One region of the Bacillus sp. JJ1503 genome, then DNA from elsewhere that is predicted to be linked to it. Evidence: riboswitches for the same ligand, from Rfam matches in the RefSeq annotation. Region 1 holds a riboswitch; each other region holds the start of a gene.
What was found. A riboswitch is a leader RNA that binds a small molecule or an ion and turns the genes downstream of it on or off. The one in region 1 is predicted to bind lysine.
Positions count from the first base shown of each region.

Region 2: another riboswitch for lysine. It lies ahead of V7149_RS08555 (aspartate kinase); the one in region 1 lies ahead of dapA (4-hydroxy-tetrahydrodipicolinate synthase).
Region 3: another riboswitch for lysine. It lies ahead of V7149_RS18300 (transporter substrate-binding domain-containing protein); the one in region 1 lies ahead of dapA (4-hydroxy-tetrahydrodipicolinate synthase).

Region 1 is NZ_JBALOZ010000069.1:4,082-11,292, reverse strand. Features, by position in the region: gene deoD (purine-nucleoside phosphorylase) at 1-493, opposite strand, end outside; gene V7149_RS06315 (Crp/Fnr family transcriptional regulator) at 670-1,386, opposite strand; gene V7149_RS06310 (NCS2 family permease) at 1,718-3,004, shown strand; gene V7149_RS06305 (hypothetical protein) at 3,199-3,891, shown strand; gene V7149_RS06300 (GGDEF domain-containing protein) at 3,825-4,604, shown strand; gene dapA (4-hydroxy-tetrahydrodipicolinate synthase) at 4,671-5,555, opposite strand; lysine riboswitch at 5,690-5,869, opposite strand; gene V7149_RS06290 (amino acid ABC transporter ATP-binding protein) at 5,969-6,715, opposite strand; gene V7149_RS06285 (amino acid ABC transporter permease) at 6,730-7,211, opposite strand, start outside.
Region 2 is NZ_JBALOZ010000092.1:7,771-14,981, reverse strand. Features, by position in the region: gene uvrC (excinuclease ABC subunit UvrC) at 1-996, shown strand, start outside; lysine riboswitch at 1,061-1,241, shown strand; gene V7149_RS08555 (aspartate kinase) at 1,410-2,639, shown strand; gene V7149_RS08550 (YslB family protein) at 2,690-3,145, opposite strand; gene V7149_RS08545 (succinate dehydrogenase cytochrome b558 subunit) at 3,520-4,128, shown strand; gene sdhA (succinate dehydrogenase flavoprotein subunit) at 4,196-5,947, shown strand; gene sdhB (succinate dehydrogenase iron-sulfur subunit) at 5,967-6,728, shown strand; gene V7149_RS08530 (acyl-CoA thioesterase) at 6,850-7,211, shown strand, end outside.
Region 3 is NZ_JBALOZ010000245.1:15,181-22,391, forward strand. Features, by position in the region: gene V7149_RS18290 (amino acid ABC transporter ATP-binding protein) at 1-544, opposite strand, end outside; gene V7149_RS18295 (amino acid ABC transporter permease) at 689-1,414, opposite strand; gene V7149_RS18300 (transporter substrate-binding domain-containing protein) at 1,477-2,334, opposite strand; lysine riboswitch at 2,513-2,694, opposite strand; gene V7149_RS18305 (GNAT family N-acetyltransferase) at 2,795-3,610, opposite strand; gene V7149_RS18310 (leucyl aminopeptidase family protein) at 3,658-5,043, opposite strand; gene V7149_RS18315 (MFS transporter) at 5,137-6,438, opposite strand; gene V7149_RS18320 (helix-turn-helix domain-containing protein) at 6,565-7,211, shown strand, end outside.

The DNA.
Region 1 (7,211 bases):
CCGTATCGTCTGTATAGAAAAGATCAGAAGATAGAACATTACCCACATGAAGATTAAGGCCCTTTTCAACGCCGATTTCGTATGCGCTCTTTATTAATTCGAAATTCCCGATTTGTGGAAAATCATATCCAGGAAAATCATTGCGGATAATAGCTGAGTTTGTGGCAGCAGCTTGAGCAATGATGACATCACGAATTTTTACATCCTCTTGAATGGCTCCGCAAGTGCCAACGCGAACAAGGCTTTTGGCGCCATAATCTTTAATTAATTCATGAATATAGATAGATGCTGATGGCATACCCATCCCTGTTCCTTGTACGGAAACACGTTTCCCTTTATATGTTCCTGTGAAGCCCAGCATGCCTCTCACTTGGTTATAGCAAACAGCATCTTCTAGAAAAGTCTCAGCAATATATTTGGCACGCAGCGGATCTCCCGGCAGTAATACGGATTCTGCAATTTCTCCAACTTTTGCCTCGATATGAAAACTCATATATCTTCCCTCCAAAATTCTATCATTCGAAAGCGATTCCAAAAAATCATAACACAATAAAATTTTGAAGTCTGTTAAAGGGATAACGACAAAAGTGTGAGCCAATTCACAAAAAAACGTTAATCGCATAACTGAACTACCTACAACTATTTGCTATATTTGAATTACTCTCCAGACTAAAGAGAATTCCATTTGCGAAGTGATGGGGTCTCTTCAGTTTCGTTACATATCAATTCCAGTTTGTCTTTTTCAAGGAGGTAAAAATACTTACCTTGTACATCAATAAGGCCCTCATTTTGAAAATCACCTATGGTTTTGGAAATTGATTCTCTCGTCACACCCAGCATATTTGCTAGTAAAGACTGATTTACTTTCAGGTCTATTTTGTAACCGTTATCACATGGTTTTCCGAAGTTATAAAATAAATCTATGAGTAAATTTGCAACCTTCGTACGGACATCATAGAAGGTTAAATACCGAACTAGCCGATTAAGGATGCGGGTCCTCTCGACAAGAATCATATAGGCTTTTCTAAGGACTGATGGATATTTTTCCACGATATTTAAGAAATCATTCCTGGAAATAAGCCAGGTTGAAACATTCTCTATTGCTTCAATCGATGAGATTCGGTGCTGGTCGTTAGAAAGTGCTTCTGTCTCACCAATAATATCTCCAGGCATTGTTATACCAAGTACAACTTCCCTGCCTTCATGTATACGGCAGACTTTTGCCATTCCTGAGCGAATGATATAAATCTCATCACTTTGATCATTTTCAAATATTAGAACATGGTTTTTTTTGAAATGACGTTCTTTAAGTAAAGGAATGATATTAGATAATTCATTCTCGGGAATATTAGCGAAAATAGCGCAGTCTGTAATTTTGGTAATCAAAGGAATCCAACCTTTCAGTTCATTGTTTCTACTTTCTTTGGAATGATAATGAACATTATACCATGGGAATTAATACGAAAAATTTGTTTAAAAGATCAGGTTTCATTAATATTGGACTTGAAGGATTCATAGTAGCGGTGCTTTCTTTTCAGCGATTATCGCTTACTATGCCGAAACGGCAGGATTAGGATCTCTATCTCTTGGATTGGCTTAGTTAGGGCATTTGTTTTTACTGTCATTTTTTCGATTATTCATGCCCTTGAGGGTTATATATTCTTGCGGCAAGCACAATCTGCTGTGGTGCTTTTCATTAGAAAGAAGTGATTGGCTCTTGTTAAAACAATTAAATCAATGGTTTCATCTTCAAGAAGAAAATACGAGTGTCCGCACAGAGATGGTTGCTGGCCTAACCTCATTTATTACGGTAGCCTATATCATTGTTGTCAACGGTGCGATTTTGAATATGGCTGGCATGCCTTATGAAGCTGTCACTATTGCCACAGTGATTTGCTCCTTTATAGGATGTATGTTATTAGCCTTATGGGCAAATTCTCCACTGGTCATCGTTCCAGGGATGGGGGACAACGCGTTTTTCGTATTTACACTCGTGTTATCTTTCGGCCTATCTTGGCAGCAGGCTTTAGCCGTTGTGTTGATAGCGGGAATTGTTTATGTATTAACGACAACTTCTAAAGTCGCTGTTTTTTTATCAAACTCTATTCCGATGTCTATGATTCATGCTATGACTGCAGGAATTGGCTTATTTATTGCATTTCTAGGTCTGAAAAATGGGGGTGTAATCGTAGCAAACGAGGGAACCTTTGTAGCGCTGGCAAAGATTAGCGATCCCCATGCTTTAACGACCTTGCTTACTCTGCTTATTCTTGTACCGTTGTTTCAGAAGAATGTTAAAGGGAACTTTTTGATCGGAATTTTGATAGGGACATTCATTGGAGCTTTATTTGGTATTGTGGACTTTTCAAAGTTGCGTGATTTCCATCTCTCATTTAACGGTTATCAAGAGGTTTTTTTAGCTTTTGATTTTAGCCAAATAGGTACGTTTCATTTTTGGACAGCCGTATTTTCTTTATCGATGGTCATTATTTTCCAAAATATGAGTGTTCAGCTTGGCATGCTTCCAGATAAATCGAAATTTCGCAAGTCCTTTCAAGCTCATTCCTTTTCAGTCATCGGTGCGGGCCTTTTTGGCTGCAGCCCGACAACGACCGCTGCTGAGTCCGCAACAGGTATTGCCGCGGGCGGCAGAACTGGCTTAACCTCATTAACAACTGGCTTACTGTTTATACCGGCACTTTTTCTAACACCAATTTTTAAAGTGATTCCTAATAGTGCAATCGCACCCGTTTTGATCATTGTTGGATGTCTTATGGTCCAATCGATAAAAGAAATTCCCTTTAGCGATTTTACAGAGGCTTTCCCTGCCTATTTAATGCTGGCCATCATGCCGCTAACGTTTAATATCGCTAACGGAATTGCTTTTGGCTTTATTGCTTACCCGGTATTAAAGTGGGCAACAGGCAGAAAAAAGGAAGTTACAGGAACGATGTATGTCATTGCTTTTTTCTTTCTTCTATATTTTATAGTAGGAGCTTTTTAACAAATCATGTTCTAAAAATGCCCCTTGCAGAGAAGTGTTTATCACTTCTCTATTTTTTATAGTTAAGTGTATGAACATGGGAAAAAACAGGCTCTACTATAGTTTATGAGGTATAATTTAATACATCATATAAAGAAAAAACTGATACATATTTATACTCATATACTATTTATATATACATAAGGAGCAGAAATATGGAGAAAGAAGATTTAAAGCTATTACAGCAAGAAGTAACGAAACTTAGGGCTGAGGGGAAATATAAGGAAACGATTGAGGCATGCTATAATCTTCTGAAGTGCGGAAAAGAATTCGATGATTTTAAATCTATTTTAACTGCCCATATAAATCATGCTGCTTCCTATTATTGTATTGGGGATATAGAGGAAGCCTTTAATAGTATTGATGCCTATGTTGAAGTTTGCAGAGGTTTTGGAGACGAAGCAGATCTATTACATCAGTACAATGTATTGTTTTTGCTTTATGAATATAATAAGGATTTTACGAAGGCCAAGGCGACACTGGAGAATAGCATCAAGCTAGGAAAGAAATTAGAGAAATATAATATCGTTAGTAATGGATATAGCAATTTCAGTCATGTTTTGATGGAGGAAGGCAATTATGAAGCAGCCTTAGAAGCAGGTCAAAAGGGGCTAGAGGCGTCTAAATTACACAAACCCGCCAGTCCTATTCTTGGACTAAGAGTAAAGCTGAACATTGCAAAAGCTTATCTTGAGCTCAATTATTTTCATGATTCAAAAGCACTTATTAATGAAATGATCCATGACCCTATTTTAGAATCCTTTATAAGGGAAAAGTCTCAGTGCTATCATTTACAAGGAAGCTGGTATCGGAAGCAAAAATTATTAAGGAAGCATTTGACTCTTTAACTGTTGCAAAGGAATTAGTGGAAAGCTATCAAGATTTATACTTATTAAAAACGATTCAAGAAGAGCGATGCCAATTGTGTGAGCAGATGGAAGATGTTCAGTTAGGGTATCGTGTTCAAAAGGAATATATATCCTTGATAAACGATATTAATAAACAAGAATTAGCGTTAACGGCTTTAAAGCTTGAAATCAAACATAGTATGGCTGATTTTAAAAGGAAAGCCAATACTGATTTTTTAACAGGTACCTTTAATCGAAGCTATTTAGAAACCACTTCAAATGAGTGGTTAGAACAAGCATCTGTCAAAAATGAAAGTATTGTCTGTATCTTGTTTGACATCGATAATTTTAAAATCATTAATGATCAGTATGGTCACCTTTTTGGTGATGAGGTTATTAAACAAGTAAGTATTGCTTGTTCAAAAACAATAAAGGAAAATGAGCTATTCGCCCGGTATGGCGGGGATGAGTTTGTCGTAATGATTAGGGGCGCTTCACTTGAAAGAGGCAAGAAAAGGGCTGAAGAAATTAGGGAGGTTTTTGGTAAGTTAAAGATCGAAATGAGTGGAAACAGTGTATCCGTAACAACGAGTATGGGAGTTGCGGATAACTTAGACGGAAAAGTTCTATCATTTCATGAATTATTTCATCATGCGGATCTCGGACTATATAAGGCCAAACAAAGCGGAAAAAATAACGTTTCTGTTAAGTGATTTAATACATGTATTTCTTATTAATAAAGCCCACTTCTAACGTTAGGAGTGGGCTTCTTCTAATGATCAAGCATTTACTGGCTGAAGTGTTTGCAATACTTCCTGCAATGCAGTCATTTCCGTATTATTTAAAGGAACTAATGGGAGCCGGACTCCGCCAACTTGAATGCCTTGCAGATTAAGAGCAGCTTTTACTGGTGTTGGATTTGGAGCATTAAATAAAGCCTTCATAATCGGAAGAAGCTCGCGATGGGCAGCCGCTGCTTTCTGAAGCTCACCATTATTAAAGCTATTAATCATGTCTTGCATTTCGTTCCCGATAATGTGGGCAGCAACAGAAACAATCCCTGCTCCTCCGATAGCCAGAACCGGTAAGGTAAGACCGTCATCCCCACTGTATAAAGTAAAGTCAGCTGGGGTCTGGCTGATGATTTGGGCCATGGCATCTAAGTCACCGCTAGCTTCCTTAATTGCTACGATATTTTGAATTTCTGAAAGTCTTACAATTGTCTCAACTGACATATTCACAACGCTTCGTCCTGGAATATTGTACAGCATGATCGGTAATGACGTTGCTTCAGCAATAGCTTTAAAATGCTGATACATGCCTTCCTGAGATGGTTTGTTATAGTATGGCGCAACAAGCATAATGCCATCCACTCCAGCCTCTTCAGCCTTTCTAGTCAAGCTAATGGAAGTTCTTGTATTATTCGAACCTGTTCCAGCTATGATGGGAACCCTGCCGCCAGCTACCTCAACAACAAACTTAAATAGAGCCACTTTCTCTTCCTCTGTTAAAGTTGGCGACTCACCAGTAGTACCTGCAACAACTAATCCGTCTGACCCATTCTCGATTAAATAGTTAACTAAATTTTTTGTCGCTTCAAAATCAACCTCACCGTTATGATCAAATGGCGTTACCATTGCTGTAAGTACTTGACCAAAATTCATAACTTCACACACCCTTTTTTAAATTTTTTTAAAAAGTAGAGGTGATAGGGCCTATTTAAAACTAAACGCAAAAAAGCAACAACGAGGGACTCGCTGTTGCTATAGAAACAATAGTGTAAAAAAATCACCGTTTCTTGTGCGATAGCCCTCCATATAGTCTCTCCTATATGACAGTCCTGTATTTATTCAACACAGGCCCAGCTTTAAGAACATGAGATTCCTAAAACTTCGGCAAATTCCCCTTTTCACAATCATCATAGGGTCTCATTATCCTCCGATTGTGTACTGATGGTCTTTGCGCCTCTATCCTCACTTCAAAAAGATCTTGAAATAAGAACTTATTTAATTGTATTCAATGTTAACTGAAGGTTCCCATAATTGCAAGGGATTTTTAGAAATGTTTTTCCATTAGCTTATTTAAGCACCCGATTCAAGAAGGCTTTTGTCCGGTCAAATTGAGGATTTGAGAACAATTGGTCCGGGTGGCCGGACTCCGCAATTTCTCCGTTATCCATAAATAGAACCTGATTGGCGACCTCTTTAGCAAAGCCCATTTCATGAGTGACGACAATCATCGTCATTTGTTCTTCAGCGAGTGTTTTCATTACTTGCAGCACTTCACCCGTTAATTCCGGGTCTAGGGCTGAAGTAGGCTCATCAAACAGAAGAATCTCTGGCTCCATCATTAAAGCTCTCGCAATAGCGACCCTTTGTTTTTGTCCGCCTGAGAGATTTCCAGGATATGTGCCTGCTTTATCCGCTAACCCAATCTTCTCGAGAATTTCCATGCTGCGCTTCTGAAGGGATTCCGCAGATTCCTTTTTCACCATCTTAGGAGCAATTTCTAAATTTTCTCTTACCGTAAGATGAGGAAATAGATTAAAGTGCTGAAAAACCATCCCCATTTTGGACGTAATCCGATTCAATTCCTGCGGTTTGGAATACTCACCATTTTTAACTAGGTAATTGCCATCTATACAAATGCTGCCATCATTGATTTTCTCAAGATGAATCAGGCTTCGAAGCATGGTGCTTTTTCCTGAACCGGAAGGGCCAATGACGGCGATGACATCATTCTTTTTAACATTAAATGTAATTTGCTTCAGGACATTTAAATGACCGTATGATTTTTTTAGGTTGGATACTTCTATGATAGCCATAATATCAATCCTTCTTATTCAAATTTATAGCGCCGTTCTAGCCATTTAAAGAGCAACGTTAAGATAAGCGTAATTCCTAAATAAATAATGCCGGCAATGAAAAACGGCACAATGGTAAAGTCGCGGTTGACGGCTGTCTGGGCAAAGTGCAAAAGCTCCGGTACAGCGACAGCATATAGCAATGCAGTATCCTTAACAAGTGTCACCGATTCATTTGAAACAGCAGGGAGCGCAATACGGAACATTTGCGGCAGCACTATTCTTGTCGTTGTCTGCCATTTGCTTAAGCCAAGAACCTGTGAAGCCTCATATTGTCCCTTATCAATAGCCAAAAGACCACCACGGAAAATTTCCGCGAAATAGGCGGCGTAATTCAAAATAAAGCCTAAGCAGGCTGCAACAAAACGGTCAAGCACTAAATATTCCCCGATTACAGGGATAAGCGGGAGCCCGAAACAAATAAATAATAATTGCAAGAGGAGCGGGGTTCCACGCA
Region 2 (7,211 bases), on a different contig from region 1:
CAGGTATTCTTTATCAGACAGGGGAAACTAATTGAACGGGATGTTTCAATGTTTCCAATTTATAACGAGCCTGACGAAGAAATGTTAACATACCTAGGTCAATTTTATTTAAAGGCCAATCACTTTAAGCCAAAAGAAATATTGCTGCCTAATACGGTTAATTCAGATATGGCTGAAGAGCTTTTAGAAGTAAAAACATTTCAACCTCAACGAGGCCAGAAAAAAGAATTAGTCCAATTAGCTTCTAAAAATGCAAAAATCGCCCTTCAAGAAAAGTTCTCCCTTATTGAGAAGGATGAAGAAAGAACCATTAAAGCGATTGAAAATTTGGGGAACCAACTAGGTATTTATACCCCTCATCGAATTGAGGCTTTCGATAACTCGAACATTCAAGGAACAGATCCCGTATCAGCCATGGTTGTTTTTATTGATGGCAAGCCCGAGAAAAGAGAATATCGTAAATATAAAATAAAATCTGTGCAGGGACCGGATGATTATGATTCTATGCGAGAGGTCGTACGTAGAAGGTATTCTCGGGTATTAAAAGAAAACCTGCCTCTTCCAGATTTGATCATCATTGATGGAGGAAAGGGGCATGTTGAGGCAGTAAGAGATGTATTGGAAAATGAATTGGGCCTTGATATCCCTATCTCAGGTTTGGTAAAAGATGAGAAGCATAGAACTTCACAGCTCTTGTACGGGAATCCATTAGAAATTATTCCACTTGGGAGAAACAGTCAGGAGTTCTATCTGCTGCAAAGAATTCAAGATGAAGTCCACCGTTTCGCCATAACGTTCCATCGCCAGCTTAGAGGGAAAAATGCTTTTCAGTCAGTGCTGGATGAAATTCCTGGTATTGGGGAAAAGCGCAAGAAGCAGCTCCTAAAATCCTTTGGGTCTGTCAAAAAGATGAAAGAGGCTAGCATAGAGGAATTTAGAAAAATTGGTATTCCCGCAAATATTGCGGAAGAATTAAAAAGAAAATTAACGGAATAGTATTGTTAGAAGAAAAAGAGCATGCTATAATTACTGAAAATTCAATATCACTTTATAGTATTAAAGTGAAGGTAGAGGTGCGAACTTCAATAGTAAAAGCTTGGAGAAGTATGAGCTTCAATGAAAAGCTTTGAAAGGGAATGTTTGCCGAAGTGGATAAAGTCTCATAACTTTTTTCGCTGGTCTTGCATTTAATAAATGTAAGATTGTCAAGACAAAAAACGTCTTGGAGAGCTATCTCACTGTGTGAATCGTATTTTTTTATACGTTTATAAACACAGCAATGGGATAGAATCTCATTGCTTTTTTTTATGCAGAAATCCAATCAATCGGGTATTTCCGGCATATTTTATAAAGCAATTTAAGAGACGGCTTCCAATCAACAATTTTCACATTAAGAAAGAGGGAAAAACATGGGACTTATCATTCAAAAGTTTGGTGGAACATCTGTTGCTAATGTAGAAAAAATTCGAAATGTTGCCAATCGGGTAATCGAAGAAAAGAATAAGGGCAATGATGTCGTTGTGGTTGTTTCTGCAATGGGGAAATCTACCGATCAACTTGTCAGTCTGGCAAAGGAAATTTCCTCCTCTCCAAGCAAAAGAGAAATGGACATGCTTTTAACTACAGGTGAACAGGTGACGATTTCTTTATTAGCAATGGCCTTAACAGAAAAGGGATTTCCAGCCGTATCCTTAACAGGCTGGCAGGCAGGAATAAAAACAGAATCAGTACACGGAAATGCAAGAATATTGGATATAGATACTTCTAAGCTGAAAAGTGAGCTTAACGAAGGGAGGATTGTAATTGTTGCGGGGTTCCAAGGCATAACGGAAGACGGATCCATTTCAACATTGGGTCGTGGGGGCTCAGATACGACGGCAGTCGCAATAGCCGCTGCTTTAAAAGCGGATAAATGTGATATTTATACAGACGTGACAGGAGTGTATACAACAGATCCGCGCTATGTTAAAGACGCAAGAAAATTATTAGCGGTTTCCTATGATGAAATGCTTGAGCTTGCTCATTTAGGTGCTGGCGTATTGCATCCTAGAGCAGTAGAATTTGCAAAAAACTATCAAATCCCAATTGAAGTGCGTTCAAGCAGTGAAAGTGAATCAGGGACTATAATCGAGGAGGAAGTAAACATGGAAGAGAATTTAGTTGTCCGGGGAATAGCATTTGAAAACGAAATCACAAGAGTCACTGTTATTGGGTTGCCGAACTCCTTAATTGGGTTATCCACAGTCTTCTCTGAATTAGCAAAAAATCATATTAATGTTGATATTATTATTCAAAGTACATTAGCAGAACAATCAGCTAATCTATCCTTCTCGATTAAAAATGAAGATCTTGATGACACCATAAAGGTTCTAGAAAACTGTAAGAATAAATTAAACTATAGCCGTATTGAATCTGAGACGGGTCTTGCCAAAGTTTCGATTATTGGTTCAGGAATGGTTTCAAATCCAGGGGTAGCAGCTGAGATGTTTGAAGTGCTGGCCTCCAATGATATCGAAGTAAAGATGGTGAGTACATCAGAAATTAAGGTTTCAACGGTTATTGGACAAGAAAAAATGGTACAGGCTGTTGAGGCCCTTCACGAAGCCTTTCATTTATCAGGTATATCGATTAATTCTTAATATTAAGAAAGAGGCTTTCTTTGTACCGAAAGCCTCTTTTTCGTCAGAAGTTAATATTCGATTTTGTCCTTTTTATCCCATTTAACTGTAAACTGAATTTTTCCTTTTCTTTTATTAGGATGTTCATACGATTCGCAAATTACTTCAGATTGCAGTTCAATTTGCTGAGCAATAAACCCTGCCTCAAGCTGAAAAGTGCATCGATTATTATTTTTACAGCGCTCTTGTATGAAAGAACTTGAAAGTTCAAATTCCATCTCATTTTTTGATTCTTTCTTAAGGACTAGGTTTCCCCATGAAGCTTGCTCGAAGAAATCAATTATTTCGGACACTGTCTTTTGAGGATATTTACGTGCAAGGGTTTTTCCAGCCCAATATAATATTTCAGGCGCATCATCGCCTAATATGTCGTGTAAAAGAACTTCCCTTATCAATTCGTATCCAAAGACAGAAATGGATTCGGCTTTTTGTTCAATTGGAATTAATTCTGAAGCTGTTTCGTTCAAGCTAAGATCCCCTCTTTCTATTATTCTTCTATTATATACAAATGAGAAGGAATTTAGTTATAGAATGATGAAAAAGCTGGCTGTTTTGCAGTGGAAGATTAATACTTTTTTAATATATTAAACCAAACGGGCTATCACTTAATAAATATGGTTAAATAGGTCAAAATACGTAATATTAATATATTTTTATGATTTTGATATTTACAACATTTTATGTAATCGTTTCCTTGACGCTCTAGGATGTTGGGAGTAAAATGGACATGTCACATAATTGTAAGAAAATGATATGCCATTTTCGAATTGATGTTTTGGTGAAATTCTTACATACGAAGTAACAACACCTTACATCTTGCAAAAAAATAGGGGGGTAAATCATGGCGGGTAATCGAGAATTTTTAAATCGCAGATTGCATTCATTGCTAGGTGTTATACCAGTAGGACTATTTTTAGTTCAGCATCTAGTAGTCAATCATTTTGCAACAGGGGGAGAGGAGTCTTTTAATAAGGCAGCAGGTTTTATGGAAAATCTGCCGTTTAGAATTATTTTAGAAACCTTTATTATTTTCTTGCCTTTATTATTTCATGCCATCTATGGGCTTTATATTGCTTTTACAGCAAAAAACAATGTAAGCAAATATGGATTCTTCCGTAACTGGATGTTCATGCTGCAACGTGTGTCTGGTGTTATTACACTTATTTTCATTGCATGGCATGTATGGGAGACTCGTGTACAAGCTGCATTTGGCGCAGATGTTAATTTCCAAATGATGGAGAATATTCTTTCGAATCCATTTATGTTCTGGTTTTATATAGTAGGCGTTATTTCAACAATCTTCCACTTCTCTAATGGATTATGGTCTTTCTGTGTAAGCTGGGGGATTACAATTTCACCTCGTTCACAATTAATAACAACATACGTTACAATTGTTATCTTTATTTTATTATCAATTGTCGGTATTCGTGCGATTACAGCATTTGTTTAATAAGCAGTAGAAAATGTTCGGATGAAATTTTGCTTTAGTTTTACTATGTAATAGGGAGTGAGTCACTATGGCTAAAGGTAAGGTAATCGTTGTCGGCGGCGGTCTAGCCGGCTTAATGGCAACAATTAAAGTTGCAGAATCAGGGACTCCGGTTGAGTTATTTTCCTTAGTACCGGTTAAACGTTCTCACTCTGTTTGTGCCCAAGGCGGCATTAACGGAGCTGTTAATACAAAGGGTGAAGGAGATTCACCATATATCCACTTTGATGACACTATTTACGGCGGAGACTTTTTAGCAAACCAGCCGCCAGTTAAAGCAATGTGTGAAGCAGCACCTGGAATTATCCATTTATTCGACCGTATGGGTGTTATGTTTAATCGTACACCTGAAGGTTTACTCGATTTCCGTCGCTTTGGTGGAACACAGCATCACCGTACTGCATTTGCTGGAGCTACAACAGGTCAGCAGCTTTTATATGCCTTAGATGAACAAGTACGCCGACAAGAGGTTGTAGGACTTGTTACGAAATACGAAGGCTGGGAATTCTTAGGTGCCGTTATTGATGATGATGGAGTTTGCCGTGGAATTTCAGCACAGAATTTAACTTCTGGTGAAATCCAAACATTTGCTGCAGATGCCGTTATTATGGCTACAGGCGGCCCTGGAATTATTTTTGGTAAATCAACAAACTCAGTGATCAATACAGGATCAGCTGCTTCTATTGTTTATCAGCAAGGGGCTTATTATGCGAATGGTGAATTTATTCAAATTCATCCAACTGCAATCCCTGGAGACGATAAGCTTCGTCTTATGAGTGAATCTGCACGTGGTGAAGGCGGACGTGTTTGGACTTATAAGGATGGTAAGCCTTGGTATTTCCTTGAAGAGAAATATCCTGCATATGGGAACCTAGTACCGCGTGATATTGCAACACGTGAAATTTTTGATGTATGTGTCAATCAAAAACTAGGTATTAATGGAGAAAACATGGTATATCTGGATCTTTCTCATAAAGATGCGCATGAGCTTGATATTAAACTTGGCGGAATCATCGAAATTTACGAGAAGTTTATGGGTGATGATCCACGCAAAGTTCCAATGAAGATCTTCCCTGCCGTTCACTATTCAATGGGTGGACTATGGGTGGACTATGAACAGCAAACGAGCATTCCTGGCTTATTTGCAGCAGGTGAGTGTGATTATTCACAGCACGGTGCAAACCGTTTAGGTGCAAACTCCTTACTTTCAGCTATTTACGGTGGGATGGTTGCTGGACCAAATGCGGTTAAATATATTGATGGTCTTGAGAAAAGCGTTGATTCTATTTCTTCTTCTGTATTTGATCGTCATGTTAAAGAAGAGGAAGCAAAATGGAATGGCATCTTGTCTTTAGATGGAACTGAAAACGCTTATGTTCTTCATAAAGAACTTGGTGAGTGGATGACTGATAACGTGACAGTTGTTCGTGAAAACAGCAAGCTATTGAAAACGGATGAGAAAATTGTAGAGTTAATGGAACGTTTCAAAAACATTAATATTAACGATACAGCAAAATGGAGCAACCAAGGGGCTGCATTTACTCGTCAACTAAAAAATATGCTTCACTTATCTCGTGTTATTACAATTGGTGCATATAACCGTAATGAAAGCCGTGGGGCTCATTACAAGCCAGAATTCCCTAATCGTAATGATGAAGAATTCTTAAAGACAACAATGGCAAAATACACTGGAGAAGATACTGCTCCTGCCTTCCATTACGAGGAAGTTGATATTTCATTAATTGAACCACGTAAACGTGACTATACAAAAAAACATTAAGAGAAGGGGAGAGTAAGTGATGAGTGACAAAAAAACAATTCGCTTTATTATAACTCGTCAAGACAGTCCAGATTCTGCACCTTATGATGAAGAGTTTGAAGTGGAGTACCGTCCGAACTTAAACGTTATTTCAGCACTCATGGAAATACGCCGTAACCCTGTTAATGTGAAAGGTGACAAAACAACACCAATAGCATGGGATATGAACTGTCTTGAGGAAGTTTGCGGTGCCTGTTCAATGATTATTAATGGAAAACCACGCCAATCTTGTTCGGCGCTAGTTGACCAATTAGAGCAGCCAATCCGTTTAGCTCCTATGCGTACGTTCCCTGTTGTAAGAGACTTACAAGTAGATAGAAGCCGGATGTTTGATTCATTGAAAAAGGTTAAAGCGTGGATTCCAATTGACGGTACGTATGATCTTGGTCCAGGACCACGTATGCCGGAACCAAAACGTCAATGGGCATACGAGTTATCTAAATGTATGACATGTGGTGTATGTTTAGAAGCTTGTCCGAATGTAAATAGCAAAACAAACTTTATGGGACCGGCTGTCTTTAACCAAGTTCGCTTATTTAATGCCCATCCAACTGGGGAAATGAATAAAGCTGAGCGTTTAAATGCGTTTATGGAAGATGGCGGAATGACAGGCTGTGGAAATTCACAAAACTGTGTGCAATCATGTCCAAAAGGAATTCCTATTACAACATCAATCGCTGCTGTAAACCGTGCAGCTACATTACAATCTTTCAAAAACTTCTTTGGAAGCGATCAAGTTTAATAAACGAAAGCCCTTCTTCCACTTGGAAGAGGGGTTTTTTGTTTTCAATTTATTCTAATAGTTATATAATTGTAGAATAAATGAATGATTATTCACTTTTGATTAGAGTGGGGGAGATTACATGAACAGAATAGGCTATATAAATGATTTTTCTGCTTGGGAAGAAGGTTTTGAATTTTTTCATCCTGTTAAGGTCCGTTTTTCAGAAACAGATATGTTCGGTCATTTAAATAATACAGTTCCCTTTACTTATTTTGAAGTAGCAAGAATTGAATTTTTCAAAAGCATCGGCTTTATGCAGAATTGGGTAAATCCAAAAAATGAAACCATTCCCGTTGTAGCTGATTTGCAATGCGATTTTTTAAAGCAGGTTTTCTTTGATGAACGTTTAAAAATATATGTGAAGGCAGCAACGATCGGTACAACTTCAGTAGATCTTCACTATATGGGGAAAAAAGAGGATGGATCCGTCTGCTTTACGGG
Region 3 (7,211 bases), on a different contig from region 1:
TAACTTTAAGAACCTCTCCAACCATCTCAGGATCAAGGGCTGAAGTCGGTTCATCAAATAACATAACATCCGGCTCCATGGAAAGGGCCCTAGCAATGGCTACACGCTGTTTTTGCCCGCCTGATAGCTGCTTAGACTTCGCATTTACATATTGGTCCATACCTACAACCTTTAAATATTTCATGGCGATTTTTTCCGCTTCTTCTTTTGAACGTTTTAATACCTTCACCTGGCCAACAACACAATTGCTGAGGACAGTGTGATTATTAAATAGGTTAAACTGTTGGAACACCATTCCAAGCTTTGTACGGTAAGCATGAATATCATGTTTATCATCTAATATATTTTCACCATGATATATGATTTGACCGCCGCTCGGCTTTTCTAAAAGGTTTATACAACGAAGAAGTGTTGATTTACCGGAACCGGAGGAACCAATAATACAAACAACTTCCCCTTTATTTACGGAAAAATCGATATCTTTTAATACTTCATGAGATCCAAAGGATTTGCTTAAATGCTGTACTTCAATTACTTTTTCCAAAAGTGCTCCTCCTTCGTTATTGTCTAGCTCCAGCGCCTAGCCCCTCGAGTCACAAGCCAATCCGACAAGAAGGTTAAAGTACAACCTTCCTGCCGGCTTGTCTTGTGCTTGTCGGGGCTGAACAAGGCGCTTGCACTTTTCTTATTAATTAGCTTTTGTTTCAATCATGCTGTAATTTTCCGGTCCGTCTAATTTTCTTTCCCAGTAGCGTAAAATGAGTGTTACCGTAAAAGTCATGACGAAATACAGAACACACGCAACAAAGAATGGTTCAAAATATTTAAAGCTGATTCCAGCCACAGTTTTTGTTTGGAAATACAATTCCGTTACGCCAATAACGTTCAGTACGGAAGTATCTTTAATATTAATGATAAATTGATTGCCGGTAGCCGGTAAAATATTTCGAATAACTTGCGGCAGTACGACATTAAGCATCGTTTGCACATGATTCATCCCAACCGCTTGAGCAGCTTCAAACTGTCCTCGATCGATAGAAATAACACCACCACGAACAATTTCCGCCATATAGGCTCCCGTATTGATTGATACGATTACGATTGCTGCAACTGTTACATTCATATCTATCCCAAATGCTAAAGCAGAACCATAAAAAATAACCATGGCCTGTACAATCATCGGTGTTCCTCGGAAAAATTCTATATACATAGAAAGAATTGCATTTACCACTTTTAAGAATATTCGTTTGATTTTATTTTCAGGCACAGGAATTGTACGTATGACTCCTGCCAATAAACCTATAATTCCGCCAATGACCGTACCAATAATGGAAACAAAGAGTGTCATCCCTGCTCCACGAAGGAACATCGGCCAGTTGTTTGAAATCATTGTTAAAATCCACTCTAAGCTCATAGTTTACCCCCTTAAATCTAAATACCGGCTGCAATTGGATGCAGCCGGTATTCACTTCTACATTATTCTGCTGCTGGTTGATTTTTGATCGCAGTATCCATAATATTTTGGCGCTCTTCTTCAGAGATGCCTGCTAAAACTTCATTGATTTTCGCTGTTAATTCACTGCCTTTTTTAAGACCAACTGCTACAGCTGTATCTGCCTCATCTGCCTTAAATCCATCTGTAAATTCCACCATTGCAAAGTTAGCATTAGCTGAAGAAGCACTAATTCCTTCAGGACGTTCTGATACATATCCATCAATTATTCCCGATTCTAAAGCGACACGCATCGCAGGAAAATTGTCCATAGCAGGCTTTTTCTGTACGCCTTCAATTTGATCAATTACAGCATAGTGAGACGTATTTAACTGGCCAGTAATTTTGGCACCCTTGAAATCTTTAATAGAAGTTGCTCCTTCGAAAGGCCCACCCTTTTTAACAACCATAATAAAATGTGATGTGTAGTAGTTTTCTGAGAAATCAATTGTCTGTTTACGTTCTTCTGTCGGTGACATTCCTGCAATAATGGCATCTAATTTACCTGATTGTAATGCTGGTACAAGACCGTCCCATTCTGTTTTCACAATGACTAATTCTTTTCCTAAGCCTTCAGCAATCTTTTTGGCAATTTCAACATCGTATCCGCCTGCATATTCAGCATTGCCATCGATTTTCACTCCGCCATTGGAATCATCCATTTGTGTCCAGTTGAAAGGAGCATACCCTGCTTCCATACCGACCTTAAAGGTTCCCTTTGAGTCACTGCCTGCGCTGCCTGACTCTTTTGTTTTTTCACTATCGCCGCTCGTACCGCATCCTGCTAAAAGCAAAATCATAGATAAAGACATTACTAAAAATAATGATAATTTTTTCCTCATGATCATACTCCCCTTTGCTATAATAGTTTAGTATATTTTTCCACTTAACTACGTATGACTGCCACCTCTTAATAATGGCAATATTTCATTTATTTTGGAAATTCACAAAATAAAAAGAGACCTAAGATACACTCAGGTCTCGTTACATACATATGCCCTAAAGTCCTCTTCTTTCCCTTAATGAGATAGCACCCCTCAATAAACCGGGAAGTTTATTGAGACAGTCCTGCAGCTCTTAACTGCAGACCCAACCAGTAATACTGAGAATATTACAAGCTTCGGCGATATTTCCTTCTCTCTAGCATCATTGCTTCTCAAGCTCCACTAAAGACTGTTAAACATCGCGCCTCTACCTCACTAGTAAAAGTGAGGTCTTATTAAATTGTTACATGTAGTCTACAATAAACGATAAAATATGTCAAGTTACCTAGATTCACATGGAAGGAAAACCCAATGTTTGTTATACGATCTCATAATAATCCTGTGAGTGATAGGCTCTAAACCCGCATGATTCATACAATCGCAGTGCATGTGCGTTTTTCGCTTCTACCTCTAGGAAAATAGGAAAACCTGCTTTATGTTCCTTTATGACAATATTTGTTAAGGCTTTTCGCCCAATACCATTTCCTTGAAACTCTGGAAGAACAGCAAATCCATAAATCCCAGCTTCACCATCAAGATGAGAAACTCGAATTTTTCCTACTGCCTTTCCGTTAAACAAAATGATTAAATATTGATCATCATCAAATCTTTGAGTATTGAAGGCTCTGGCTTCCTCTTCTTCAAACCCGAAGCATTGAACCTCCAATTGAACTTCTAGTTCAAAATCGTCAGGAGCAGATAGTTTAAGAGTCACATCCTCGGATATGTTCAGCTCTGTTTCTTTCCACTTCATTTGATATTCTGAAAGAGAATATTTACATGGGATGGTTTCTAGAAATCCTTTTGCAGACTTTGAATTAGTAGGAGCATTCAAAAGAACCTTTCGATAGCCTTTTTCTTTTACTTCATGAAGGGCTACCTGATAAAGCCCAGTAAAGATTCCTTTTCGGCGGAAATCTGGATGAACCATTCCACATATTTCAACCTTATTTCCAAAGCCATATAGTCCGATAAAACCTACTAATTTTTCATCCTCATAATAGAAAAAGTCCTCTCGATCTTTTCCTGCTCGACTTTTCAGCATATCCCAATTTAGTTTTAGTTCAAATGATTCTGAAGCCTCACATGCTTGCTGAAGTTCTTTAATGTCTGTTAATTGTTTACTAGTTAACACACAGGTTCCTCCCCAAATAATTCGTGTCTCTTACAAACATGTTATTTTCACTTTGAAACATGCACTGTAAAGTCTGCTAGTAGTCTTGCACCAAATCCCGTTGCGGTTTTCGGATAGTAACCGGTTTCTTCACTTTCCATTACGCCTGCCATATCCACATGAAGCCATTTGCATGATTCAGGCACAAAACGGCGAAGGAATAAACCTGCTGTTATGGACCCAGCCTCCCCTTTAGAAGATATATTGCTAAAATCAGCATAATCGCTTTTTAAATAGCTGTCGTATTCATCAACTAATGGCATCGGCCAAACGAAGTCGCCATTTTCTTTGCCCAGCAGCCTCATTTCATTAGAAAGCTGCTCATCTCCAAAGACCCCTGCTATTTTTGTCCCAAGTGCGTTCACAATCGCCCCTGTTAAGGTTGCGATATTCACAACATGGCCAGCTCCCCATTCACCTGCGCGAATTAGACCGTCAGCTAAGATGAGGCGTCCTTCTGCATCCGTGTTCCCTACTTGAACCGTATGACCATTCTTATAACGGATAATTTCCCCTGGAAGCACGGACGTATTATCCGGCGAATTTTCAACGATTGGAATCAATGCCACCACATTGACCTTTGCCTTTGATGCTGCTAATAGCTTCACGGCTCCTGCAACAGCAGCGGCACCACCCATGTCCATTCTCATATCACTTAAATCTCTGCCACTCTTCAGGCTAATTCCTCCTGTATCAAACGTAACTCCCTTTCCAACAAGAGCGACAAGCGGCTTTGACTCATCCCCCTTATAAACGAGCTCAACAAATGATGGCTTATATTTACTTCCACGGCCAACGGTTAAAACACCGTTCATTTCCATTTCCTCAAGCTTTTCTTTATGAAATACATGTACTTGAACATCCGTTTCAGAAAACTCGTCTTGCAGGATCAAAGGAAATGTTTCCGGGTTCAACACATTTGGAACCTCATTCATTAAATCACGAGAAAAGTTTGTTGCAGCCGCACGAATTTTTCCTGTTTCCATAAATGGCTCTAGTTCTGCTGCTCCATCTATTACTAATTCAGTTTGGAATCGATCTTCCTTAGACTTGTAAATAACAAATTTATATGCGCCTAAATGCCAGCCTTCCACAAAGGCAGTGATTAACTCATCTAGCTGCAGGCCAGGCAATGCCTCTTTCATTGAATCTGCTTGAATAACTGCCTTTAATACTTGGCGGCTGCCTAGTTCACGTGCAATAGCTCCTGCAACCATCCGAGTTTTTTCAAGAGACTGCTGCTCTCGCTCAATTTCTTTTATAACAACTGTCAACTCTTCCCCAAGAAACAATGCTGTGAATGCAGCCTTACTATTTTCAACATAGTGCTTAATGTGACCATTTTCTTGAATGCGCGCATCATTGGAAAATAAAATGCTAGCTTGTAATGACATGGTTAGTTTCTCCCCTTTTCTTAAATCTCCTTACTTTATTTCGTTATTCGAAAGGAAAATTCCTTTGTTCTACTACTCTCTTTTTCAAAGATTCTATGAGAAAGACTCCGCACGATTTTTAACTTCTTTAACTCCTCTTAATTCTGGATGAACTTGCTGAATGACAGAAGGTCTAGCCAGAAAAAGTACAACTCCAATTAGTAAAATCGAAGACAAAAACAATATCCATTGTGCAGGAAAAATATCATACAGAAATCCGTAGATGACCATTCCTAATGGCATAAGTGCCATGGACATTGTTTCAAGAATGGAAAAAACTCGCCCCTTAAAATCATCATCAATTAATTTTTGCATCATCACCTGCAAAGGTGTATTGACGATTATGACTAGTAAGCCGAATCCAAACATAATGAACATGTAATAAGCAAATACGATGTTATAGGATAAAGAAACTAGCAACGGAAATCCTACTCCCGCCATCGTGATTCCCATCCCTATAATTCCTCTTTTGGATAAGAGAAATGGGAACCTCACTTCTTTTCTTACTGTTAAATAAATGGACAGCAAAAGCATTCCAAATGCAAAAGCACCCTCTGTTAAGCCAAAATGAATGGATGACATTTTCAATTTTTCAATAAGGATGAATGAATAGCCTACCTCAAACGCTCCGAATAAGAAATTTACGAGCAGACCGATCCAGATCATCGTCATAATGATTGGCTGCAATTTCAAATAACTTATCCCTGCTTTCATGCTTTGCCACATCGATTCCTTTTGCTCAACATTGACATCCTTCCTACGATTGGCGAAGAGATTGAAATTCATCGTTGATTCAAGAATAACAGCAATGGAGGAAGCGGCCATATACAAAATTAAAAATACTGGCATTGAGACTGTACCGTATAATAATCCACCAACTGCCGGACTTCCAATAGAAGCGAAAGAAATAGACATCTGATTGAGGGACATGGCTCTCTGAATTCTTTCCTTGTCAACAAGGCCTGTAATGGATGATGTGAAGGTTACTCCGGAAAAGGTTGACGTAATGGACAAGATGCAGGTTGTTGCATAAATGGCACCGAGTGATAAACCTGAGGATAAGATGACAAGGAGCAATCCCCCAATGGCAAGCGTTGTACCAATTTGTGCAACGATGACGACCTTCTTCCTTGAATACCTATCTGCAGCATATCCTGCAAAAGGTGATACAAGAGTACGCGGCAGTATACTGCAAATCAGGTTTGTTGCAAAACTCGTTGCAGAACCCGTCATTTGTAAAATATAAAAGCTAATGGCAAATGAATAAACCTGTGCTCCGAAAGTGGAAATCAGTTTGCTAACGGTAAATGTCCAAAGATGGTATGTTGCTTTTTTAATCTTATAAACTTCTTCCATGTGAATCCTCCACTCTGAAAAGTTTAATTTAATTAAACAAATCTTACCATATCCTTCCCTTCCCATTCAAGCAAAAGTTTAATATAATTAAACAAATAAATGAAACTAGGAGCGTGCCTACTCAAAATGTTAGGGGAACGAATTCGGAAATTAAGAAAACAGAGAAAAATGACACTCGAGGAGCTTGCCGGTGTGGCTCTTACGAAAGGGATGCTAAGTCTAATTGAGAATAATAAGGCAAATCCCTCGATAGAAAGCTTGCATTATATCGCTGAACAGCTAGGTGTTGAAGTATCCGATTTATTGGAAGAGGTTAGTTTTTCTGAATTAAGCGAGGTTTTGGAACAGGCAGAAGAACTGTATAGTGAAGATGAATTAAGTGACCCAGAAACTACATTCTTAAATACGGTAAAAGCAAGTAAAATTATTGCGTTAATTGAGCCGTATGTCCCAAACCTAACGAACGGCTATGTATCAGCAAGGTTATTAGACATTTACAGCCGTTGTCTGTACAAAGAAAAGATTAGTGGTTGGGAGAAATTCTCTGAACAGGCAGCAGTTATTTACGATCAGATGAACCTCACATCAAGGCGAGCAGATATTGGCATCTTCCGTGCACTCGAAAAATTCATTGAACTGAACTATGAGCAATCATTAACCATATTCTTGAGGGAGCGGGCGAAAATCGAAGCACACCATGCCTATATAGATCCAAAGACTCGTCTTGATCTAGATTATCATGAAGCGGTTTTATATTTTTCCGCTGGTCATTC